3 regions of the Paenibacillus sp. MZ03-122A genome follow, and region 2 is predicted to be linked to each of the others. Evidence: predicted binding sites of a transcription regulator. Region 2 holds the regulator's gene; each other region holds the start of a gene.
The links. The regulator Rex, encoded in region 2, represses fermentation and respiration genes when NADH is low (regulators of the CRP and FNR family bind a similar motif). The targets are predictions, from matches to a motif close to TTGTGAAATATTTCACAA.
Positions count from the first base shown of each region.

Region 1: the regulator Rex is predicted to act here: its motif matches at 6,189-6,206, upstream of nirB (nitrite reductase large subunit NirB).
Region 3: the regulator Rex is predicted to act here: its motif matches at 5,306-5,323, upstream of NLX74_RS06210 (formate/nitrite transporter family protein).

Region 1 covers NZ_JANAVI010000005.1:291,699-299,544, reverse strand. Annotated here, with positions in the region: gene NLX74_RS13525 (immunoglobulin-like domain-containing protein) at 1-1,575, shown strand, start outside; gene NLX74_RS13520 (exosporium glycoprotein BclB-related protein) at 1,808-3,211, shown strand; gene nirD (nitrite reductase small subunit NirD) at 3,284-3,613, opposite strand; gene nirB (nitrite reductase large subunit NirB) at 3,653-6,082, opposite strand; gene NLX74_RS13505 (spore germination protein) at 6,427-7,846, shown strand, end outside.
Region 2 covers NZ_JANAVI010000003.1:243,380-251,225, reverse strand. Annotated here, with positions in the region: gene NLX74_RS08370 (AAA family ATPase) at 1-633, opposite strand, end outside; gene NLX74_RS08365 (hypothetical protein) at 626-1,159, opposite strand; gene NLX74_RS08360 (cell wall elongation regulator TseB-like domain-containing protein) at 1,700-2,224, opposite strand; gene NLX74_RS08355 (amidohydrolase) at 2,262-3,563, opposite strand; gene NLX74_RS08350 (redox-sensing transcriptional repressor Rex) at 3,550-4,203, opposite strand; gene dinG (ATP-dependent DNA helicase DinG) at 4,248-7,115, opposite strand; gene NLX74_RS08340 (tetratricopeptide repeat protein) at 7,271-7,846, opposite strand, start outside.
Region 3 covers NZ_JANAVI010000002.1:482,231-490,076, reverse strand. Annotated here, with positions in the region: gene NLX74_RS06225 (GNAT family N-acetyltransferase) at 1-494, opposite strand, end outside; gene NLX74_RS06220 (MFS transporter) at 599-1,846, opposite strand; gene NLX74_RS06215 (molybdopterin-containing oxidoreductase family protein) at 1,893-4,025, opposite strand; gene NLX74_RS06210 (formate/nitrite transporter family protein) at 4,398-5,231, opposite strand; gene NLX74_RS06205 (FAD-dependent oxidoreductase) at 5,618-6,979, opposite strand; gene NLX74_RS06200 (glutathione peroxidase) at 7,372-7,846, opposite strand, start outside.

The DNA of each region.
Region 1 (7,846 bases), on a different contig from region 2:
CAGAACGTAAATGGCATGAAGAGTGCTCCGTCAGGGCTAGTGTATCCGCAAGGGTTAACCGCGCAGCGCGTTGCGGATTCCATCACAAGCGTAGCAGCTCCTACAACAAGTGATACACTGCTCAGGTTGCCTGTTGTACCTGATGGTTTCCGTGTGACCATCAGCAGCAGTAGCCAGCCAGACATCGTGCGTACAGACGGAACTATTATTCAAGCAGATACTCCTTCCGTTGTAACTATCATGCTGGATGTTATGAGGGTAAGCGATGGTTCTCATGCTTTGACGCAAGCCATAGAAGTCACCGTCCCTGCCAAGGTAATTGCGAACACAGGCAAATCTAACAAAGATAAGAATGAGGATGTATCTGCTTTCGTACCACAGATCGGATTTTCCGAACAAGGGAAAGAGTTTTCCCTCTTTGTTCCTTCGCCGGCATTCCTGGATGAGCAGATACAGCAAGCACTTCGCGAAGGCAAAGCATACGCAGACATTCGTTTGGAGCAGGAGAAGCAACTAAGTCGTGTTATCCTTTCTCATTCTTTACTGAATAAATGGGATAAGATTGGTGCATCGGTAATATCCCGATATGGAACACTGTTGATATCCAGTGACACCTTAGCCAGCATGGCCTCAGGCCAGCAGGACGTTACATTGTCATTCCAGCAGGCAGATGTACAACGTGCACAGCAGATCCGTGATTGGGCCGAGCAACAATCCAGCCTGACGCTGATGGGTCCGATTACAGACATCAAAGCCAATGTGACTGGGACCTCGTCGATCATTCTACCGCTGGATAACGAATCCTTAGGTGAGTTACACAATACAGAGCCCCAGTTCTCCATTGTTGTTATTCATGAGAATGGTGAGCGTGAGATTCTAAAAGGGACTGCTGTAATGGATTCAAAAGGGATGTTGTCGGGTGTGAGTCTGAATACGACCGGGTTAGGTACCTTTGCCGTCGCCACAGACGCCAAGACTCAAACCAATAATGCCAGTGTGCAAAATGACCCAAGCAATTCGTCAGATCCACAAGTGCTAGCTCAGGTATGGCCGGATGTACAAGGCCATTGGGCAGCGAAGTCCCTGCAATCTCTTGCAGACAAAGGCTGGATACAAGGCTATAAAGACGGAAACATACGCCCTGATCGCGCTGTAAGCCGTGCAGAATTTGTAGCCATACTGACCAGAGCATTGGGAACTGCTGGAGATGAGAGCCCTTCTACCTCATTTACAGATATGCAGGGACACTGGGCTGGATCAGCCGTGGATTTTGCTCATCGCCAGGGATGGATTCAAGGGCTAACCGCTCAAACTTTCGGACCTGATGAGAGTCTTACCCGTGAACAGGCGATGGTGATCCTGTCACACGCGATGCAGAATCAGACATCCATTTCCAGCACTGCTGCACTGCAATCCTACAAGGATGAGCAGCAGATTGCAGCATGGGCCTCCGCAGCATTCCAGAATGCAGTATCCTCCGGTTGGATCAGCGGTTATCCAGATGGAACACTCAAGCCAAAAGCGGCTATCAGCAGAGGTGAGATGGCTGAACTGCTGGTACGTATTCTTAAATAAGACGTTTTAAGCTTCATAGATCAGATGAGTATACGCACATACAACGCGGCCTCCATGCTTTTTGGGGGCCGTATTTTTTTATGTATATTTTATGTACAAGCCTTTAACAATCATTTTTGCTTGTTTATTCACCCTTTTCGCTTCAGTAAATATATTATGAATATCTGCGAAGCGGGGCGATGAACCACCTGTCACCTCTACAGTAGGAAGAATGAGGAGGAGATATTTGAGCATGAAACATAAAAAACCGTTCAGGTTCAGTGGTGCTTCAAAAAAAGACGAAGACTGTAAACCAACAAGAGTAAATAGAAGTATCGAAGATCTTCTCAGACTGATTAATGAATTGACCGCGATCATCCCCATCGTATTCGCAAACCCCTCTGCGACTAATGTATCTTCCTTGCAACAGATTTTAAGACGTTTGTTGTCTCTGGCGAAAAGCTTAAGACTTAGAGGCGGGGTTAAGGCAGACTTACTGGCAGCGCTGGAGCTTGCTATTGTTGCGTTAGAAGCTACACCCTTCTCTCCGATCGGCGTAGGTACTGCACTGCAACAATTGCTGGATGCCCTATTGTCCATCGTTTTACAAGAATCCCTCGATCCTGCTCTTAAAGACAGCTTAATCAGCGCGATCAGAATCGCTGGAAAGACGGTTAGCAACGTATTAGGTGAAACATACTTGTCAGGGGAGCCCGGTGCACAAGGACCTCCTGGACCTGCGGGACCCGGCGGTGTGCCTGGACCAGTAGGTGGACCAGGCACACAAGGGCCTCCCGGGCCTCCCGGACCTATCGGCGCCGCTGGACCTATCGGTGCGGCTGGACCAGTCGGCCCTGCCGGGCCTGTGGGGCCTGCCGGACCAGTTGGAGCAGCTGGACCTATTGGCGCCGCAGGGCCTATCGGGGCCGCTGGACCGGAAGGCCCTGCCGGACCTGTCGGCGCTACGGGTGCTGCGGGCCCTGCCGGGGGTGTGACAGGTGCCACGGGCGCTACGGGCGCGGATGGATTGATCGGGCCTGCGGGAGCCACAGGACCGACCGGGGCTGATGGGCTGCCAGGCGCGGTTGGCGCTACCGGAGCCACGGGCACAGCTGGTGTTACTGGAGCGACCGGTTCGGGAGCCATCATTCCGTTTGCTTCGGGCGGACCTGCTATCCTGACAACCGTTCTTGGCGGGGTGGTAGGAACCACCAGTTTGATCGGCTTTGGAAGCTCAGCAACAGGGATTAGCCTCGTAGGCGATACCATTGACCTCACAGGTACACTTGTAGGACCTCTGATCAACTTTGCTTTTTCCGTACCACGGGATGGCGTAATTACATCTATTGCTGGTTACTTCAGTACAACAGCTGCGTTAACTCTCGTGGGTTCAACTGCGACGATTACTGCCCAGTTGTTTAGTTCCACAACACCTAATAATACCTTCACAGCAGTTCCCGGAGCTATCGTTACATTGGCCCCTCCACTGGATGGCATTATTGCTTTGGGAACGATCTCTAGCGGTATTACTACCGGGTTGGCTATACCGGTAACCGCACAGACTCGTCTGCTCCTTGTCTTCTCTGCAACAGCTACGGGACTTTCCCTCGTAAACACTATCGTAGGTTATGCAAGTGCAGGCGTTACCATTACCTGATCCGAGACGAAAAAAGGGCCCTACAGGATTGTTCCTGTCGAGCCCTTTTTTATTTGTATTCCATCAGACGGACTAAACCGTTTCGAGTGATACTTTAACTTCTTCTCCCTCTTCACAAACGGCGAATGTTTTAACTTGTCCGTGATCAGGCTCCTGAACGAGGCCTGTCTTCAGATCAATTTTCCAGTCATATAAAGGGTCATAGATATAATGACCAGATACTATCGCCTCTGTAAGAGGACCTCTTTTGGGATGAGGATTGATATTTTCAACGGCATAAAGCTCATTCTCCGAAGTGCGGAAAACAGCAATTTCAGCACCTTTGATATAGATGGTACGCCCTATTCTAATCGGAAAATCCTTACTGTGACCGACGACAAGCCATTCGGCATTTTTGATCATTTGCTTGATCGCTCCCTTCCTCAGGCATTTTAGATACAATTACACAATAGACGGAGTGACAACCTCAAATAGATTTTTGCGTGTATCCTCATCATTGATGATCTTTTTCCACGGGTCTTCCACCTGTTGTAGTGCAAATTCGATGCGTTCTACTAAAGCTTGTCGATGATCTGTATCCTGAACGACAGCCTTCTGAATCTCTTCCAGACCGATCCGTTCCACCCACTCCGAAGTACGTTCCAGGTATTGCCCTGTTTCCCGGTAGAATTGCATCACGGCTCCTACAATATCAATCAGTTCAGCGTCGGTTTTTACTTTACAGAGTGAATCAGCCAACCGCGCTTTAATACCGCCATTACCACCGATAAAGATCTCCCAGCCCCCATCGTTGCCTACGATCCCGATATCTTTGGTACAAGATTCCGCACAGTTGCGTGGACATCCATTAACTGCTAATTTGAATTTTGCTGGGAAATCCAGTCGTTCGAATTTTCGTTCCAACACTTCTCCCATTCCCATCGAGTCCTGTGTGCCAAACCGGCAAAATTGCGATCCAACACAGGTTTTAACCGTACGAAGTGACTTCGCGTAGGCATATCCCGACGGCATATCGAGTTCTTCCCATACTTTAGGCAGATCCTCTTTACGAACACCGATCAAATCCAGCCGCTGTCCTCCTGTTACTTTAACGACCTTAACGTTGTATTTAAGAGAAACATCTGCTATCTTCTTCAAATCTTCTGGGGTCGTTACACCGCCGTACATTCTAGGAACAACTGTAAACGTTCCATCCTTTTGAATGTTTGCGTGCAATCGCTCATTTACAAAACGGGAATCTCCCTCATTTTCATAGGTATCCGGGTTAATCATTCCCAAATAGTAATTCAGCGCCGGACGGCATTTGGAGCATCCTTCATCATTATGCCAACCCAGTACATTCATAACTTCACGCGTTGTTGTCAGCCCTTTGGTTTTGATCGCTTCCACAATCTCGTCCCGACTCAATGTTGTGCAACCACATATTCCTTGCTTGGCTGACGTCTTGAAGCTGTCTCCAAGAACATATTGTAAAATTTGCTCAACGACAGGCTTACATCCTCCACAGGAACGTGTTGCTCCGGTGCATGCCTTAATTTCATCGACTGTGGTCAGTCCATTATCATTAATTGCATCCACAATCACCTTTTTAGTCACACCGTTACAGCCGCAGACAATTTCATCATCCGCCATCGTTTCAGCGGATAATGTTTTCGCCCCGTGATTACTACATCCAGTACCCATGATCTGTCCATAAATCTCATCTGTCATCAATGTTTGCTGACGCACATATTTTTGAAGACTAGCAGATTCGCTTACATCGCCAAACAGTACAGTTCCAACAATTTTATTTTCATGAAGCAGCACTTTTTTGTATGTGCGCTTCCACTCATCCTTTGCAACAATCACCGTATGTTCAGGCTGGGTTATGAATTCGCCAGCTGAGAAAACATCCACCCCTGAAATTTTGAGCTTGGTAGAAACTACCGATCCCATATAACCTTCAGTTTCCGCGCCTGCCAAATGTTTGGCAATGACACTTCCCTGCTCAAACAGCGGAGCTACCAAACCGTAACAGGTTCCACGGTGTTCGACACATTCCCCTACGGCGTATACATCCGGTACGGAGGTTCTCATCAAATCATCGACTACGATACCACGGTTCGTTTCCATACCACTTTGCACAGCCACCTGAATATTAGGCTTGATCCCGACGGCCATAACGACCAAATCCGCTTCTAGCTCGCTTCCGTCTGAAAACCGCAGCCCTTGTACCCGATCTTGACCATACACCTCCGCAGTTTGCATTTGCATAGCAAACTTGATTCCCTGGCGTTCTAGTTCTGCTTTCAGCATCGCAGAGGCTTCCCGATCCAGCTGGCGTTCCATCAAATCCTCCATTAAATGAACGACCGTAACATCCATTCCCAGGTTGACCAAGCCTTTAGCTGCTTCCAGCCCTAACAGACCTCCACCAATGACCGCTGCCTTTTTAAAGGTCTTCGCTGCCTCAAGCATTGCCGAGCAATCGGCGATATCTCGGAAACCGATGACACCCGGTAATTCTTTACCCGGAATAGGCAGAATAAATGATTGTGAGCCAGTAGCTACCAAAGCTACATCGTAATCAATTTCCAGTCCGTCTTCGGTGTGAATCTTCTTGTTCTCACCGTCGATGCTTTTCACCATTTTTCCTGTATACAAAGTAATCCCTTGATCCGCATACCATTGCAAATCGTTCAGTATGATATCATCAATCGTTTTACTGCCTTCTAGTACATAAGAGAGCATGATCCTGTTATAGTTCGGATGCGGCTCATTTCCCAAGACCGTAATTTCATACTTATCCGTTAATTTCAAAATTTGTTCGACCGTATTGATACCAGCCATCCCGTTCCCTATAACCACAAGTTTCTGTTTACTGTTTATCATATACCGGTTCCTCCATTCATTCGACGATACTCCCTATCCGACGACATCTCCTACGTTCCTATGAATATTGCTTATGCTTCTATTCTAATACAGCAGATAGAGCTATATGTGACTAGAATCACAATGTAGTTCAAATTAAGAATATTTAGGGATTTCCCTATTCCGTTTCAAGGGATAAAGGTAAGAAGCTGAAATCAAATTTCAGGAATATTAAATACATCACTTGCCCAATTCATCGAACGAATCTTTCCATTTCATGTGTAATTACAACCTTTATAAGGAATACTTTAGGAACAACTTGTATCTTAAGGAAACATGAATTGAATCGTATGGAGGTGATCATCATGTGGTATAAAATAATTTCTTATATTCCAAGCTGGATTACACTCTTTCAAGCAGGCCTCGCGTTGATTATTCCTTTAGGAATTTATTATATAAACACATCGATTTATTCGTTTGTCGGCAGTAAGGGGGCAAAATCCAAACATTCTTCTGATCGTCCGCTTTCCGACGAACATAACGAAGGCCACGCTGATCAACAGCATGAACCAAGCTCCAAAATTACAGGGAATTATGATTCCGACTTCAAGTCGATTCGAGAGGCTATAGGCGAAAATAGTGATGTGCATTTTCGTGAGTTTGTAGTAAAGAAATATCATGCTCGGTCCGTGTTAATCTTCATAGAAGGTATGCAGGATGAAAAGCTTATGAGCAAGCAGGTATTGGAGGTCTTGATGTTCGAGGGCCAGCAGGACCCACAGCGCCCACAGGAACAGCAGGAAAGTATAAGTAACTCCTTTATAAAAGATAACTTGATGCCACTTACGCAAATTAGTGAAGTTGCTGATATGGAGGACCTGCAGGAGTCTATACTTTTAGGCCATACTGCCTTATTAATTGATGGAATGAAGGGAGCACTGCTGGTGGGCTCGCCCAATGGCGCCATTCGCTCCGTCAATGAACCAACCTCTGAAGCATTACTTCGGGGTCCCCGCATTGGTTTTACGGAGGTATTAAGTGAAAATACTTCGATGCTTCGACGCCAAGGCTTAAACAAAAGTCTGGAAATGAAGAAATTTCAAGTGGGAAGCCGAATCAAAAAAGATCTGGTTGTCGCGTATATAAAGGATATTGTGAATCCAGATCTCCTCGAAGAAGTAACCCGCAGAATTTCAAAGATAGACATGGATTTTTTGGCTGAATCCGGTTATGTGGAACAACTTATTGAAGACAATTATTTAAGTCCGTTCCAGCAGGCTCACAACACAGAGCGTCCCGACCGTGTCATTAATGCTTTGTTGGAAGGAAGAATAGCTATTTTGCTGGATGGGACTCCCTTTGCACTTATTGTTCCGGTGACCTTCAGTATGCTGCTTCAATCACCTGAAGACTATTATGAGCGCTGGATTCCAGGAACACTTTTACGGCTGTTGCGTTTTAGCGGGGCTTTTATAGCGCTTATGGGGCCTGCTTTGTACATCTCTTTTATATCGTTTCATCCCGGTTTGATTCCGACCAAGCTGGTCATTAGCATCATCGAAACCCGTCAAGGCGTCCCCTTCCCATCCGTCATTGAGGTTATGATTTTAGAAATCTCTATCGAAATCCTACGGGAAGCCGGCATTCGCTTGCCCAAACCCATTGGTCCTGCGATGGGCATTGTGGGAGGCTTGGTCATCGGCGACGCTGCTGTAAATGCAGGCATCGTTAGCCCCTTCCTGGTAATTGTGGTTGCGGTTACTGCCATTTCTTCGTTTTCAATAC
Region 2 (7,846 bases):
GTCTGCCGAATAAATGCCATCCATTTCTGTCAGCAACTGATTTAAAGTCTGATCATATTCTCGTTGCTGCCCACCCTCACGTTTACCACCAATTACGTCGATCTCGTCAATAAAAACAATCGCATTTTCCTTCTTTTCCTTGGCTGCACGAGTACGTGCCTCCCGAAACAACTCACGGACACGACCCGCGCCAACACCAACGTACATTTCAACAAATTCACTACCTGAGGCTGCAACAAATACAGAATTAGTATAGTGTGCGGCTGCTTTCGCCATCAGTGTTTTCCCTGTTCCCGGAGGACCTGTGAGCAGAACACCTTTTAATGGACGGATACCAAACTTGGAAATTTCATCATGTCGATTCAAAAAGTCCAGGGCCTCACGCAGCTCCTGCTTAGCGCTTTCCTGCCCACCGATTTCCTCAAAAGTCAGTTTGTCCGGACCATTTTTTTTGCGTTTACGTTCTTGCCCAGCACCTACGGCCAAGCCACCACGTGCATGCATGAGCATTAACAAGCCGCTGAGCATCACGCCAGCAACTAGAAGAGGGATAATATTCACCCCAATAAAAACGAGAAATATAATAGTCACCGGCACTATGCCGATTAATGTTTCCTTGATCCATCTAGGCATTAGGCCATACCCCCATTTGCTGAGATTGACGTGGCAAAACGATAAACTTGGTCGCTTTCCCTTCGCTGAGTCGGATATAGACATTGTTCGAATCCATGTCGGTATCAGCTTTGATACCCGTCTTTTTCTTTTTCATCTGCTCAACTGTAGATGAAATTTGAGTATACTTTTTATTTTCCATCGCTTCGGCTACAGGAAACATAGCCTCAGACCACCATTGATTCAGTGCTGAATTGGAACGATCTTCAATATCCAGCTTAATGGTACGGCTGCCAATGATGGTTTGTCCTTTTTGCTTAACCACATCGACTAATCCGGCCACATCCGCCTGCGGTTTGAGATCTAGTTTCAATACAACCTGATCCTGTTTAATATCTATTTGAGCGCTTGTCACGCCTGGATATTGAGAAACCAGTTTTTCCAGAGGGCTTTGCATTGTAACCTGACGGTAAATGAACCATCCCCCAAATAGCAGCAAAGCTGCCAAAACTGCCGCCACAACGATAGGAACTGCACGCAATTTCAAACAACATCCTCCTCTCAAAATGTAAAACCCAGAAGAAACGGGACGAATGTCAACAAACAACCAAATTGCATGATCTTACAGCGATCAGCAATTTTTTTTCTATCATTTTTGTCTATCACTTATAAAATATAGTATATCATAACGTATATCTAATATCGAAGGCAATGTGTGGAGGAGTTGTGATGAGGCAAAATCTTTGGTTAAGGTGGAGGCGAGACGCTGAGCGTAGGATTTGATCTTACGATCGCTGTTGCCACCCGATTTTTCTCGATTATATTCTTACGGAGAAAATCCGGCGGCAAAGGCGAACGCTCCGCTTCTCCAGATTCAAATCCTCCACTCCGTACTGCCCGCCATAAAGATGAATTTGCCCTAGGAGAGAAGATGGATAGGTAAAGATGCTTCACTGGCTTTCAGCCCACTTTACGGCATAGCAAGACTAAAAGACGTAAATACGAATTTCATCGCATTTACGTCTTTTTCTTAAGCTTTCAATTATTTACTAGTCATTTATTCCACATCTGCTAATCCTCAACCAGCTCAGTTATTGGGCAAAGTATACTTTACACCCGTCGCCACCCCATCTGAGAAACGATAAAAGGTGTAGTAATGATGACTTCCATCATCGTAAAACAACTGCCACACATATTCGCCATTGAACACACTCGGCTGAAGCCTTACAATTTTTGCACCTGGAAGCTGCTGCTGAATTATTGACGTCATTTTTTGCTCATCGACTCCGTTCTTCAGCAACTCGGTGTGAACACCGCTATTATCTGCGGCAGGTACGTTAGGTTGTCCCTCCACTTTTTGAAAAGGAACCCACACCATTATATTTTCATTCTGTGCATTTTTCCCTTGAACCACCCAATATACCTGATCCCACACAGACTTCCATGTTTGAGTCGTGCTAACCAGACCACCTGATTGCTTGGCCTTAATGATAGCGGCATTTTTCTCAGCCACCTGGTCTTGAGTAACATAGGAATAATACCAGAAAATGCTGACCAGGATCAGTATTACGGCCAAAATGGCGACCGCTATCCACTTTTTCTTATTTTTCAAACCCGTGCTTCCTCTCTAAGGGGATGTGACACCTGAATTAGCGCGACAGCAGCCCTTCAAAGGCGGCTTGTGCCTCATGTTTGATGCGTTCCTCGTCCATAGTCAGGCATTCGCCGTTTTTCACAACCTGACGACCGTCTACCCATACGTGAACCACGTCTTTGGCGCTTGCTGAGTATACCGCATGGGAAATAAGATCTGTACGCGGCAAGAAATGTGCCTGATTCAGATCCAGCGCGATAAAGTCAGCCTTGTTGCCTGCTGCCAACGCTCCTACTTCTTTTAAACCAATTGACTTTGCACCGTATTCTGTTGCCAGACGCAGCGCTTCACTCGCAGGAACTGCTGTAGGGTCACCAGATACACCCTTGTGAATAAGTGCTGCCAGACGCATTTCCTCGAACATATCCAGGTTATTATTACTGGCAGGACCATCCGTTCCGAGAGAAACGGTAACCCCTGCACGCAGCAATTCAGGCACTCTTGCCACACCACTTGCCAGCTTCAAGTTGCTACCTGGGTTGTGCGAAACCGCTACACCACGTTCAGCCAGTAAAGCTATTTCTTCGTCGTTCAAATGAACGCCATGGGCAACAAGCGAGGGACGGGAGAAAAAGCCAAGCTTATCCAAGTGTGCAACTGGACGCAAACCGTAGTCTCGTACGTTTTGCTCCACTTCGGCGATCGTCTCAGACATGTGTGTATGCAGTGGCAAATCCAGATCATGCGCAGCTTGTACGAATTTTTCAATAAACGCAGGTGGACAGGTGTATGGCGCATGCGGTGACATCATCGTTGTAATACGCCCGTCTGCTTTACCATGCCAGTTACGCGCAAAAGTCACGGCCTCAGCCAGCTTGATTCGCTGTTCTTCCTCCGAACATAGTCCAATTGCTCCACGCATCAGACTTGCACGAATACCTGACTCTTCAGCTACACGAGCCACCTCATCCATATGATCGTACATGTCCAGGAAGGTCGTTGTACCACCTTTCAGCATTTCCAGCACAGACAACGACGTACCCCAGTACACGTCCGTAGATGTAAACTTGGCTTCCATAGGCCACATTTTTTCCTGAAGCCATACTTGAAGTGCCAAGTCATCTCCATGCCCACGCAGCAGAGACATCGCCGCATGACCATGAGTATTAATCAGACCAGGTAAAAACAAAAGCCCCTTACCATCGATCGCTTCCGTCTCTTCCTCACCCGAAGGCAAAGTCTCGCCAATGTAAGTAATGCGGCTATCTTCCACAATCATAAAACCATGGATTACCCCAGATTCTGGTCCATTTACGGCAAAAGAGCCGTTTTTAATCATCCATTTATTCACTGTCATATTGTGTTTCTTCCTTTCCGTCCTCCAAATAATAAGCGAGGCTAAGCAAATCAGTTGTAAAGTCTGTGGCATGAATCCGAATGTTGGCCGGTGCCTTGAGAGTAGTCGGTGCAAAGTTAAGGATCGCTCCAATTCCGCTCTCAATAAGCCTGTCAGCCACGTGCTGTGCTTCAAAATCAGGTACGGTAATAATCCCGATTCGAATGTTTTTTTCTTTCACAGTCGCTTCCAGTTCATGCATCGGTTGCACGACCAATGTATTGATCTTGGTCCCTACCTTATCCGGAAACGCATCAAATACCGCTACAATCTTCATATTGTCTTTTAAATAAGCGTTATAATTCGAAAGAGCTTGCCCCAGATTACCCGCTCCGACCAATACTACATTAATTTGCTGATCGATTTTCAGGATATGGCGTATTTTCTCAATTAGATAAGAAACATCATAACCGATACCCTTCCGACCAAAATCTCCAAAATAGGCGAGATCTTTACGGATTTGGGCCGGGTTCAAATCTAGCCTCTGTCCCAACTCTTGAGAAGAGACCGTAGCCACCTCCCGTTTGTGAAGTGCATTCAGATAACGTAAATATACGGGTAACCTCCGTACGACAGCCTCTGAAATTTTATCTGATTTCATACTTGCTCCCCCTAATTGTAACGAACATACTTAGTGTCCGTCCGTTATGCCTCGGTCTCCGGGGCGGATTGGAGCCATTCGGCGATGCGGGGCACCATTTGCTCCGATGGCATATGCTCCATTTTTGGTCCCGGTAACGAGTACAAAAAGTGCTTTCCGTAATAGGATTCGATCACACGCGTATCGTAAACGATAACGACCCCGTGGTCGCTCGCTGTACGAACCAACCGACCAAATCCCTGTTTGAAGCGAATAACCGCTTGTGGTACAGACAGCTTCATAAATGGATTCTTCTTCTGCTGCTGGAGCAGCTCGCTTTTTGCCTCCAGCAACGGGTGATTCGGCGGTTGAAATGGCAAGCGAACAATGGCTAGACAAGTCAGAGCCTTCCCCGGAATATCGACGCCTTCCCAGAAGCTGCTGGTTCCCAGCAATACAGAAGCTTTGGCTTCCTGAAAACGGCGGGTTAGCTTGCTGCGACTCCCACTGTCCACACCTTGTCCCAGCACAGTAATTTCGCTGGATGCTAAGGCCTCTTTAAGCGGCTCATACACTTGCCGGAGCATCCGATAGGAAGTAAACAGAACGAGCATTCTCCCCCGCGTCGCCTGAGCAGTCGCTCCTAGAGAGCTAACGAGCATATCTACAAAGTGTGCATCTCCTACACTGCCCTTCACGCTTGGGAAATCCCGTGGAATGACCAGCAGCACCTGATCCCTGTAATTAAAGGGTGACGGGAGCTGCGAAGTCATCAGCCGCTCTTGATCTGCGGCCTCCTGCAAGCCGAGCTGATCGATCATGTACTGAAACGACTTATCTACCGATAAGGTAGCAGACGTCAGAATAATGCTTCTTTTTTTGTCAAAAAACATTTCTTTCAACTGGCGGCTCACATCGACGGGCACCGCATAAAATTGTAATGATTTACTGCGGAATTGCCCACTCGCTTCGAGCCAGTATACGGTTGTTTCATCATCGAGTCGCATAAAAAAGCGCAAATTTTCTCGAATCCCCGCCAGATCCTTGAGCAGACCCGTGATATCTGTAATAAGGCTATCCGCCGCATAATCGTCATGTTCTTCCTTGACGTCCAGCATCAGCTTGTCGCCCTTGCGCAAAATTTCACTCATCGTTACATATAGCTGATTTTCCAAAGCCCCCGCCTGATCCCACTTTGCAGGCTTGGCTGAAGGTTTGAGACGGGAAGAAAACTGTCCTGTTTCACCCGGTGTCGCATCGCTTCGCTCTGGCAACATGCCAAACAGTTTGTCGCTTAGCAGGTCCCAAGTTTCCTTAACCTCTAACACGAGCGGATACATCTGATCGATGGTTGAGGCCCAATGCGTCGACTTCTCGTGCCCCGATTTCGCCAACTGTTGACGAAGTGAAGGCAATTGTCCATTCTTGCTGTCTTTGAACAGTCGTGTCAGTGTATGCACGAGTGTGAAATATTTCATATGCATACCTAGGTGCTTACCAGCTACTTCCTCCAGGTGATGGGCTTCATCAATCACCAGATGTTCATAGCTCGGCAACAACTGGTGACTAGCTTTGACGTCTGTAAACAACTTAGAGTGATTCGTAATAACGACATCCGCTATCCCTGCTTCATGGCGTGCACGATGATAATAGCATTTGCGGAACCATGGGCAAGAGCGACCAAGACAGGACTCTGAATCACTCGCCACCGTTTCCCAGAAATCTCCACCACGGTTGCTCAGATTCAGTTCCTCATCATCACCGGTTTCTGTTAGCGTCAACCAGACGATCATCTGAGCAGCTGTAATTAAATCTTCCTTCGGTGTCGCGAAGTCTCTTCTGTTTATTTTATGTTCAAACTTACGCAGACACAAATAATGTCCCCGACCCTTGAAAATAGCAGCCCGGAACGGAAACGGAATCACCTTGGTCAGCATCGGAATGTCGCGCTCGCGTAATTGCTCCTGCAGGTTGATCGTATGTGTACTTACCATAACTCGCTGTCCTTTTTTCACACTGTGATACAGCGATGGGAGCAAATAGCCGAGGGACTTCCCTGTTCCTGTACCTGCTTCGATCAGTAGGTGCTTGTCTTCACTCAGTGCCTGATTTACACCCTCAATCATCTGTATCTGCGCCTCGCGCTCCTCATATTGGCTCAAGGATGAACGCAAATTGTCCCGCACATCATCCATGTACTCCTCAAAGGAAACACCTGACAGTGGATTCGGGTCATCTTCTCTACGCGGAGCAGCTAGCTCCGTCCAATCTTCCACTTTTAGCGCAAGCTGACGAAAAAACTGATGTCCCTCCAGATCCTGAATAGGATCAAGCTCTTTCTCTTCACGCACCCCATCAAGAAACCATCCAAGGTCACTGTCTTCCTCTGCAAACAAATCGCTAAGCCGCTGTATCGTTATCAAAGGTAATGCTTGAAGCTCACCCAGACACTTTAAAAAAACCTCAGCCGTAGCCAACGCGTCGCTGTCTGCTTGGTGAGGGCGATCATGCGCCAGCCCAAACTCAGAAGACACAAAACCCAACTGATAAGAAGAAAGCGATGGAAACATAATTTTCAGAAAATCCATTGTATCCAAGATTCTTCCGCTAAACGGTAAATATCCGCACCGATCCAGAGCGTTTTGCAAAAAATTAAAATCAAACGCCACATTATGACCGACCAGTACAACATCGTCCAGCATAGGCACGAGCTCCATCATCATTTCTTCAAGAGCAGGAGCATCCTTGACGTCATCGTCTGTAATTCCGGTCAATCCGGTGATAAAAGGGGGAATAGATCTGCCAGGGTTTACATAAGAGCCGTAAACACGGGAAATGCTGTTATCATGATCTATAATTGCAAGTCCGACTTGAATGATGTCATCCGCGGACTGGGTGCCTGTCGTTTCAAAATCCAATACCGCAAATTTCATTCGGGCTAATCCTTTCTTATGACACTTACAAAAATAATAACTCTGTATATTAGCATAGCAGAAGATCGCCTGTTTGGAAATTAAGACAGCCAAAAAAGACGATGCACACGCCGCCTGAGAGGTGGGCATGCATCGTCTTGCTCGGTGTCTGACAACTACATCCACGTCATCATGGAGCTGTCGTATCGAAGCTTTTCGGTACCGGACAGACAGGCTTCCATATTGTGCAGCGGCTCGGGTAACGCAGGATCGAACTGATGTGCGAGAGCAAAACATTTTTGCGCCTCCTCTACGTCAGCCTGCTTTGCCAACAGACAGCCTAGCGCATTATAGATGACCGCCTTCAGTCCTGCCTGCTCAGTCAGGTCCAGCACCTTCTGAAAATGGCATACAGCCTCTGCTGGATCATCTAGTTGAAAATAGGCCATTCCCATATACATGCGACTCTGCCAGCTGTTCGGAAAATGCTGTAGTACCTGCTCAAATTGTTGGATCGCCTCAGGGTACATGAGTAATCGATAATACCCTTGCCCCCGATTAAAAGCTGGCAGCTCTTTTTCAGGCAGCTCCGTGTCAGACATATCGGTCTCCGCGGAAAACCCGGCCGCACGCAGGCAAACCATTTTTTCCTCAAAGGCCAGCCACTCATCCATAATTCCGTCACTCATTCTCCGCAGCAGACTCCAGTGCTGTAGCAGCTCCTGCCTGCGGGAGCCCTGGGCTGATGGGTA
Region 3 (7,846 bases), on a different contig from region 2:
TATTTTAAGAAATAGGCCATTAACACATCATCCACGAATTGGCCTGCTATGTAAAACTCCTCATGCAAACGTCCTTCAATCGCAAAACCGTTTTTTTCATAAAACATAAGGGCTTCCGTGTTGCATGAGAGTACACGCAAACTCAACTTGCGTATGCCCTCCGCAGCTGCAATGTCCTTCATGGAGTTCATGAGCGCCGTCCCAATACCTTTGCGATGATAAGCTGGATGTACAGCTATATTTATTTCGAGTACATGACAATTACTAGCCAACAGCGTTGGAGGACGAAATCCAATATACCCGCAGAGTACTTCCTGTTCGATCGCAACCAGTTGAGAGCCTGGAGGCGTATTGCGCAGAAACTCTCCGCGCGACTTCCAAGACAACGAAGCGGGAGCCGTACGTTCATTCCATACCAATTCATCCAGCGCAATCAGATCAGGAGCATCCTTCATCTCCGAATGACGTATCGTCAAGGGTTGACTTGTAAACAATTCCTTTCAATCCTTCCTGTGAAGGCTTTCCTGAAGCAATAACTGCAACCATTCGTCACTTATTGTACCATAATCGCAGCATATTACTGCACTTTTATTAGGACTTAGGAACTGGGAAGGTCGACCTTGGAAGGAGTATCAAAATTACCCATATCGTGACGGTAACGGTTCAACCAGCTATGCAGGACGAAAAATAGGATCGACAACACCGCTACGCCCGCTGCCAGCCAAAGTGTGGGCGGTAACCCACCGCCATCATACAACTTCCCCATAATATAAGGCCCCATTACCCGTCCGGCTGCGCCAATACCCCCCACAAGCCCAATGTAAAAGGGTGCACCCCGACCTCCATGATCAGACAGGAATGCTGGAACCGCAGGAGCAATCAGCATTTCTCCCAGGGTCGCTAGAACCATAGCGAATATCATTCCAGTATAGTTCTGTGTGCCCAGCATGACAATATAAGCCGCCAAATAAAATCCCCCGGCCCATGTCATTTGCGATGAAGCATGATGAGCGTACAGTCTTTTTATCCAAAAAATAATGGGTTGTGCGGCAAAAATAAGGATACCATTCAGTGTCCATAGTAACCCATACATCGTTTTAGGCAAGCCCTGCTCAATAATATGGGGAGACACTCCTGTATTCCAGATCGAATTGCCGAACCATAAAAAAAGTGAGCCTAACCCCACAAAGAGATACAGTCTGGTATCACGAAACAGCAAACGAGCTGGTACTTCCTCTCTTTTTTTCACGGACTTGCTGAGCTGTACTTCTCCCTCTTCCCGATCCACCCTGCTTAGATAAGACCAGAAGAATCCGGCAAATACCGCAGAAGTCACTCCGTTCATCACAAAGCTGAGCTGATAGGAAAGGTCAGCCAGAACGCCACTCAATCCCGTACCCACTGCAACTCCAATATTGTTAGCGACATAAATAATATTAAACAGCTCACCACGACGGTCAGCGAAACGAAAACCTACAAAGGCCTGAATCGCAGGCACAGATACGACATTAAAAAAGCCGATAAAGCCCATCATGATGACAAACGCTACCCAATGGCCACTGGTAAATGGAAGCGCGAGAAGTCCCAGCGCGTTCATCGCGAGTGAGCCAACAATCAGTTTCTTGGCTCCAATACGGTGATAGAGGGCTCCGCCCAGCACTTGACCAAAAATTCCGCCCAGAGATTGCACTAAAATCGCAATCCCTGCATCTCCCATACTACGGTTTAGCTCGTCAAACACATACATGCTAACCAACGGCCACATCAGGGAACTTCCAGCGGAATTAATCAGACTAGCAACGAGAAACACTTTCACTTCTTTCGGATAAGACTCCAACCATTTCATATCTTTTGTTTCTCCTTTTGCATCTGACGCCATAAAAGGCATTATCTCATTGACGCTTCACATTCACCACCGTTGAGAAGAAAGTAGCCCCCTGTCCCATATCCGACAGCCGATCAGAGGTTAACACATTGGCACGCTGTCTGCGTCCTTTGCCTTCCCACCATAATCCCTGGCTAATCACTGTACCGGGCAGCATCAGATCGGTGACTTTCGCTTTCAGCTCATACGTCCCCCGATCATTCCATACGGTAACCGGGTCCCCATCCGCGATGTCCCTTGTCTGAGCATCCTCCGGGTGAATTTGTAGCAAGGGCTCCCGCTCCAGTCGCTGATGCTTGGGCAAGTTAGCGAAAGTAGAATTCAGAAAATTATGGTTTGGCGGTGAAATAAACATTAATGGATACCGCTCGTCCGCTTGCGGTCGATGCTCTCCGTCGTACCCTTCAATCAGCGGCACATAAGAAGGCATCGCGGGCAGACCTGCTTGTTTCATTTTTTCCGAATACAACTCAATCTTGCCTGAAGGCGTGGTTAAACGATCCAAATAAGTAGCCTTTGGCGTCATATCGAGCTTTACAAAAGGTGACTTTTGTAAGGCTTCCAAAGTTACACCGTTGAGATAAGGGTTCGTTGGATTATCAAGCGCACCTGCGATCATGTCCTCTTCACTTTCCGTAAAGGCAGCTTCGTCAAAGCCCATAGCCCGTCCGAGCAGGCTAAACAGCTCATAATTGCTTTTGCTTTCCCCGAGTGGAGCAATGACGGGTTCCTGCATCTGAACATAGTGATGCCAGTAGGATTTATATAGGTCTGTACCTTCAAAGGAAGACGCTGCAGGCAGCACAATATCGGCATAACGGGCAGTATCCGTAAGAAACAGGTCATGAACGACTGTGAACAAATCCTCTCGTCCAAATCCTTCAGTCACCCGTTCCGAATCGGGGGCTACAACTACGGGGTTACTGCAGTATACGAATAACGCCTTAATCGGCTGTTCCTTCTGTAGCAGCGCTTCTCCGATCCGGTTCATGTTGATCACCCGGGCATCCGGATTCTGTCGCAGATCAGGACGCGCCAGATTGGCGCCGTTAAACTTGCCATAAGCGCCATTAGAGCGTGACGCTCCCCCGCCGTGCTTCAGCCATTGTCCAGTGAGCGCAGGCAAGCATGTAACCGCACGTACGTTCATACCGCCATTATCATGATGCTGAAGCCCATTGCCGATATTGATATACGCTGCTCGCGCAGTTCCGTACATTTTCGCCAAACGGATGATATCCGCTTCCGGTACGCCGGTAATCCGCGAAACTCGCTCTGGTGTATATGTCTTAACATGCTCGCGCAGTTCCTCATGGCCTACCGTGTAGCGATGTAAAAACTCGTCGTCCGTCAGTCCCTGAGCGAACAGCACATTCATAACACCCAGCGCGAGCGCCGTATCCGTGCCCGGATATAACGGAATGAACCAATCCGCCCATTGCGCCGTCCGGTTGCGATGAACGTCAATAACGACCACCTTAGCACCTTTTTTACGTGCTTTCTCAGCCAAAACGACCTGATGCATGTTGGTGCTAATGACATTTCCACCCCACACAATAATGAGGTCTGCATCCTCCGTGTCCTCCGGGCTGGTGCCGCCCTTAAAACCCATAACGGACGCCCAGCCTTCATTCCCTGCTACGCTACATATCGTCTGATCCAGTTGGCTTGAACCCAGCGCATTAAAAAATCGGCGGTCCATTCCGTCCACACTCAATACGCCCATATTGCCATAAAAGCTGTAGGGGAGAATAGATTCCGGTCCGTCCATACGTATCAGCTCCTTGAACCGACCTGTAATGGTATCGACCGCCTCCTCCCAGCTAATACGTTCAAATTTTCCTTCTCCTTTGGGGCCTATACGTTTCAACGGATAGAGCACCCGATCAGGATCATATACCCGCTCCGTCATATTGCGAACTTTGTTACAAATAGCCCCTTTGGTAATAGGATGATCCGGGTTCCCAGTCACCTTGACTATCTTTCCATTTTCCTTGTGAAGCAGGAGCCCACACGTATCCGGGCAATCTAACGGGCATACAGCCGGAAAAATACCGTCCTGCTGCTCCGTCATCCGCTGCCCCCTTTGTAAGTCTTGTTGAAGCGTGGCCTCAGGAGGCGCGCTATTACGATGATCCATAGTGTTGATGCTCCTTTCCGTTACCGTTTCCAAAAATTACACTGATCTTATCATATCCACAGCTTTGGCCTATGGCAAGAGAAGGATTTTCCCACACAGCCGCTCTCCAAAACATTAAAAAAATCCGTCTGCTGCATAGAGCAAAACGGATTTTTTTAGAATCATAATTTTTTTCAACATCCTGTTTCATCATATCTTACCGAGGGTAAAAGAGATCAAGGCATTATGGGACGAGAGCACACTCATCCTCCATGCCAAATCATGGACCACTCCCAAAAAAATCCGCCATGACAGGTTTCGTTCCCCCGGGCCTGTCATGGCGGATTTGCTTTGTTCATTGCTGTTTAAAGTACCGTAATTAAGCAGGATCACTCAACGGATTTGATGTGCAACCGAAGAAGTAGTTGGAGATTCATTCACTGGATGTGCGTTGGTTTGAGGCTTTTTCAAATAGGCCAACCAGTAGGCTCCAGCCACAAACAGGCTACCTCCTACCAAATTTCCCAGCCAGACCGGAATGAAGTTCATAACATAATCTGCCCACGAAAAGTGGCCTGCAAAAATAGCCGCCGGAATGAGAAACATATTGGCAACAACGTGCTGAAATCCAATAGCGACAAAGGCCATTGTCGGGAACCAAATCCCCATGATTTTGCTACCGATAGAGTCTGTGCTATATGCCAGCCATACAGCCAGTGCTACGAGCCAGTTACATCCTATACCCGATATAAAAGACTGCAAAAAGCTTTCATGTAGCTTATGTCCTGCCATATCCACCACTTTGTCCAGGTAAGGGCCCGTTTCTGTCAAACCCAGTACATGCCCAAAGAAAAATGCAACGAATAACGCACCTGCAAAATTACTGAGCGTAATAATCGCCAAATTACGAAGCATGGCTCCTGTCTTAATCCGTCCTGCCCATCTCGCCAAAGGGACCGCCATCATATTGCCGGTCAGCAATTCTCCGCCGGCGATCAAAACTAATACCAAACCTACGGGGAACACCGCAGCTCCAATAAAGGTGGCAATGCTTCCCCATTCTTTAGGCGCGCTTGCAATAACACGTATATCCAGCAAAAACCCGAGTGCAATAAATGCACCTGCCAAAAATCCCAGTACCACCGCCACAGTCCACGGGTTGTTCGCCTTGGCCACTCCTGTTTCCACCGTCTTTTCAGCAATTTGCCCCGGTTTATAGCTCGCCATATGTCCCCGCTCCTTTAATATCTTTTTACTAAAATATTCTTCTTTCATATTTTATTTAAAATCAGTGATTATGTTTGTGAAAAAAATCACTTTCTTAACTATAAAAAAACAGCCCTTGGAAAAAGGACTGTCTTTCTGTATTATTACATCTACTGCGCTACTACGCGCTTTACATTTAGTTGTATTCTTCCTTTTCAACTGCTCTCAAGAACCAAATAACTCCACCGAGGCCTACCAGGGCCACGACTACAAGAAAAAGGATATAAAACAAATCCATAAGCTACTTACCCCCTAATCCTTATGCTACTCTATATTGTACTATAAGGATTCGTCCGTACGTCTCAGATTGTTGACAAACTTATGAACAATGTCACAGACAAATCTAATTATACAGTAACTGGGTTCCGTTCGGATATTGTAGGCAATGCTTGTAAACCTGCTGCATTCAGGAAATTCCAAGGCTTGTTATAATGCGGCTGGAAGAAGAAATCGACAAAGGCCAACTGGTCAATGGTCATATGATTTTGAATGGCTACGGATAGTGTGTTAATGGATTGCGTCAAATCCACCTTCGACATAATTTGAGCCCCCAAAATTCTTCGTGTCTCCTGCTCATATACCACTTTCAGTAATACCTTTTCGGAGGTTGGCATAAATTCAGGCCGATAGCTGTCCTCAATGGTTACAGCTTCTACAGTCATGCCTTCGTCCGTTGCCGCCGCTTCCGTCAAGCCTGTTCCTGCGATATTGTCTTCGTAAATTTTGATACCCGAAGTTCCTTGGGTTCCCATGTAGGCAATCGTTGGTTGTACCAGATTACGTGCTACCAGTGTACCCATACGAACTGCATTGGTTGCCAAAGGGATATAAGCCGTTTTACCTGTCGGATTATAGCGGATTGCACAACTGTCACCTGCTGCAAACACGTCCGGGCAGCTACTTTGCATATAGTTATCCACAATGATCGCACCGTTAGGCAACATATCTACCTGACCTTTGAGCAGATCCGTTTGAGGTCGGAAACCGATGCAGAGAATAACAAGCTCTGTTTCATATTCTCCTTTAGAGGTCACGACTTTACTCACCTTACCGTTCGTACCCTCAAAACGACTCACCGTCTCGCCAAGTACCAGCTTAATGCCATGTTCCTTCAGGGAACTTTCAATCCGGTCTGTATACTCATGGTCCAAATACTTATTCAATATACGATCAGCACTGTCGATCAGTGTTACGTTTTTACCGTTCATTTGGAAAGCTTCTACCAGTTCAACACCAATGTATCCAGCCCCGACGACTGTAATGTTCTGTACGTGCTGGGCTTTCTCAATAATATCATTGGAATGATTATAGTTTTTACAGAGCAAAATATGATCAAGTTCAATGCCCTCCAGCTTTGGAATAATAGGCCACGAACCCGTAGTCACAATTAATTTATCAAATGTGTCTGTAAATTCTTCACTTGTTTGGAGATTACGTGCATGCAGCGTCTTGCCTGCCGTATCCACACTCGTTACCTCATGAAGCATCTTGGTCACTACACCCAAGTCAGACAGTTGATCTGGAGACGAATAAAACAGGCCGTGTGGATCTTTGACGACACCACCTACATACAGCGCAATACCACAAGATAAAAATGAAATATTATCATTACGCTCGTAAACGGTAATTTCTGCATCTGGATAACATTTAGCTGTGTTGACGATAGCTGCCGTGCCTGCGTGTGTACATCCGATAACTGCTACTTTCATGTTAAATTCCTCCTTGGTGTGTGGGCATAAAATGTATAATAATTGTGAATAGTTTCACGTAAACAGCTCGTTTGCGTTTGTGATTTATTTCACTTCATGCGCTTATTATAGTGTGATATTTTTCACATTACAATAGCTTTTCGTGATATTCACAATTTGTCCACATTTAAAAAAGAAAGGATATACAAAATCAACGGTTTGCTGAAATATTTTTTCGCTCCATTCAGTTTTCCCTGTAAGCCCCCTGATTATGCTCTTGGAATCGACTTACACATGATGCGACCACCCTTAAACAAATGCACATGTAGAGAAACAAAAAAAGGTCCGTTTCCCGGAGACACGCAGGAAATCAGACCTTTTTAAACATATACTTTGGAGTTAAGGCAAAGCTACTATAGCAATTGTTCAATGGCTGCTTTCATCGCTTCTGGTGACTCCTTCGGTTCAAAACGACCCACAGGTACACCTTCACGATTCACAATGAATTTCGTGAAATTCCACTGAATTGTTCCATCTTCCTGTTCTCCAGGCTGTTGCTTTTTCAAATATTCAAACAGAGGCGCTGTATCCGGTCCGTTGACGTCCACTTTGGCGAATACCGGGAAACTAACCCCGTAATTCAGTTGGCAAAATTCAGCCGCTTCCTCGCTGCTGCCCGGCTCCTGACCGCCAAATTGGTTGCAAGGAAAACCTAATACAACTAATCCCCGATCCTTATATTCATCATAAAGCTTTTGCAAATCCCCATACTGCGGGGTAAGTCCACATTTACTGGCGGTATTCGCAATAACCAGCACCTTACCGATGTAAGTATCCAGAGAAACCTCCTGATTGGCTGGTGTTACGGCATTATGTGAATAGACAGAC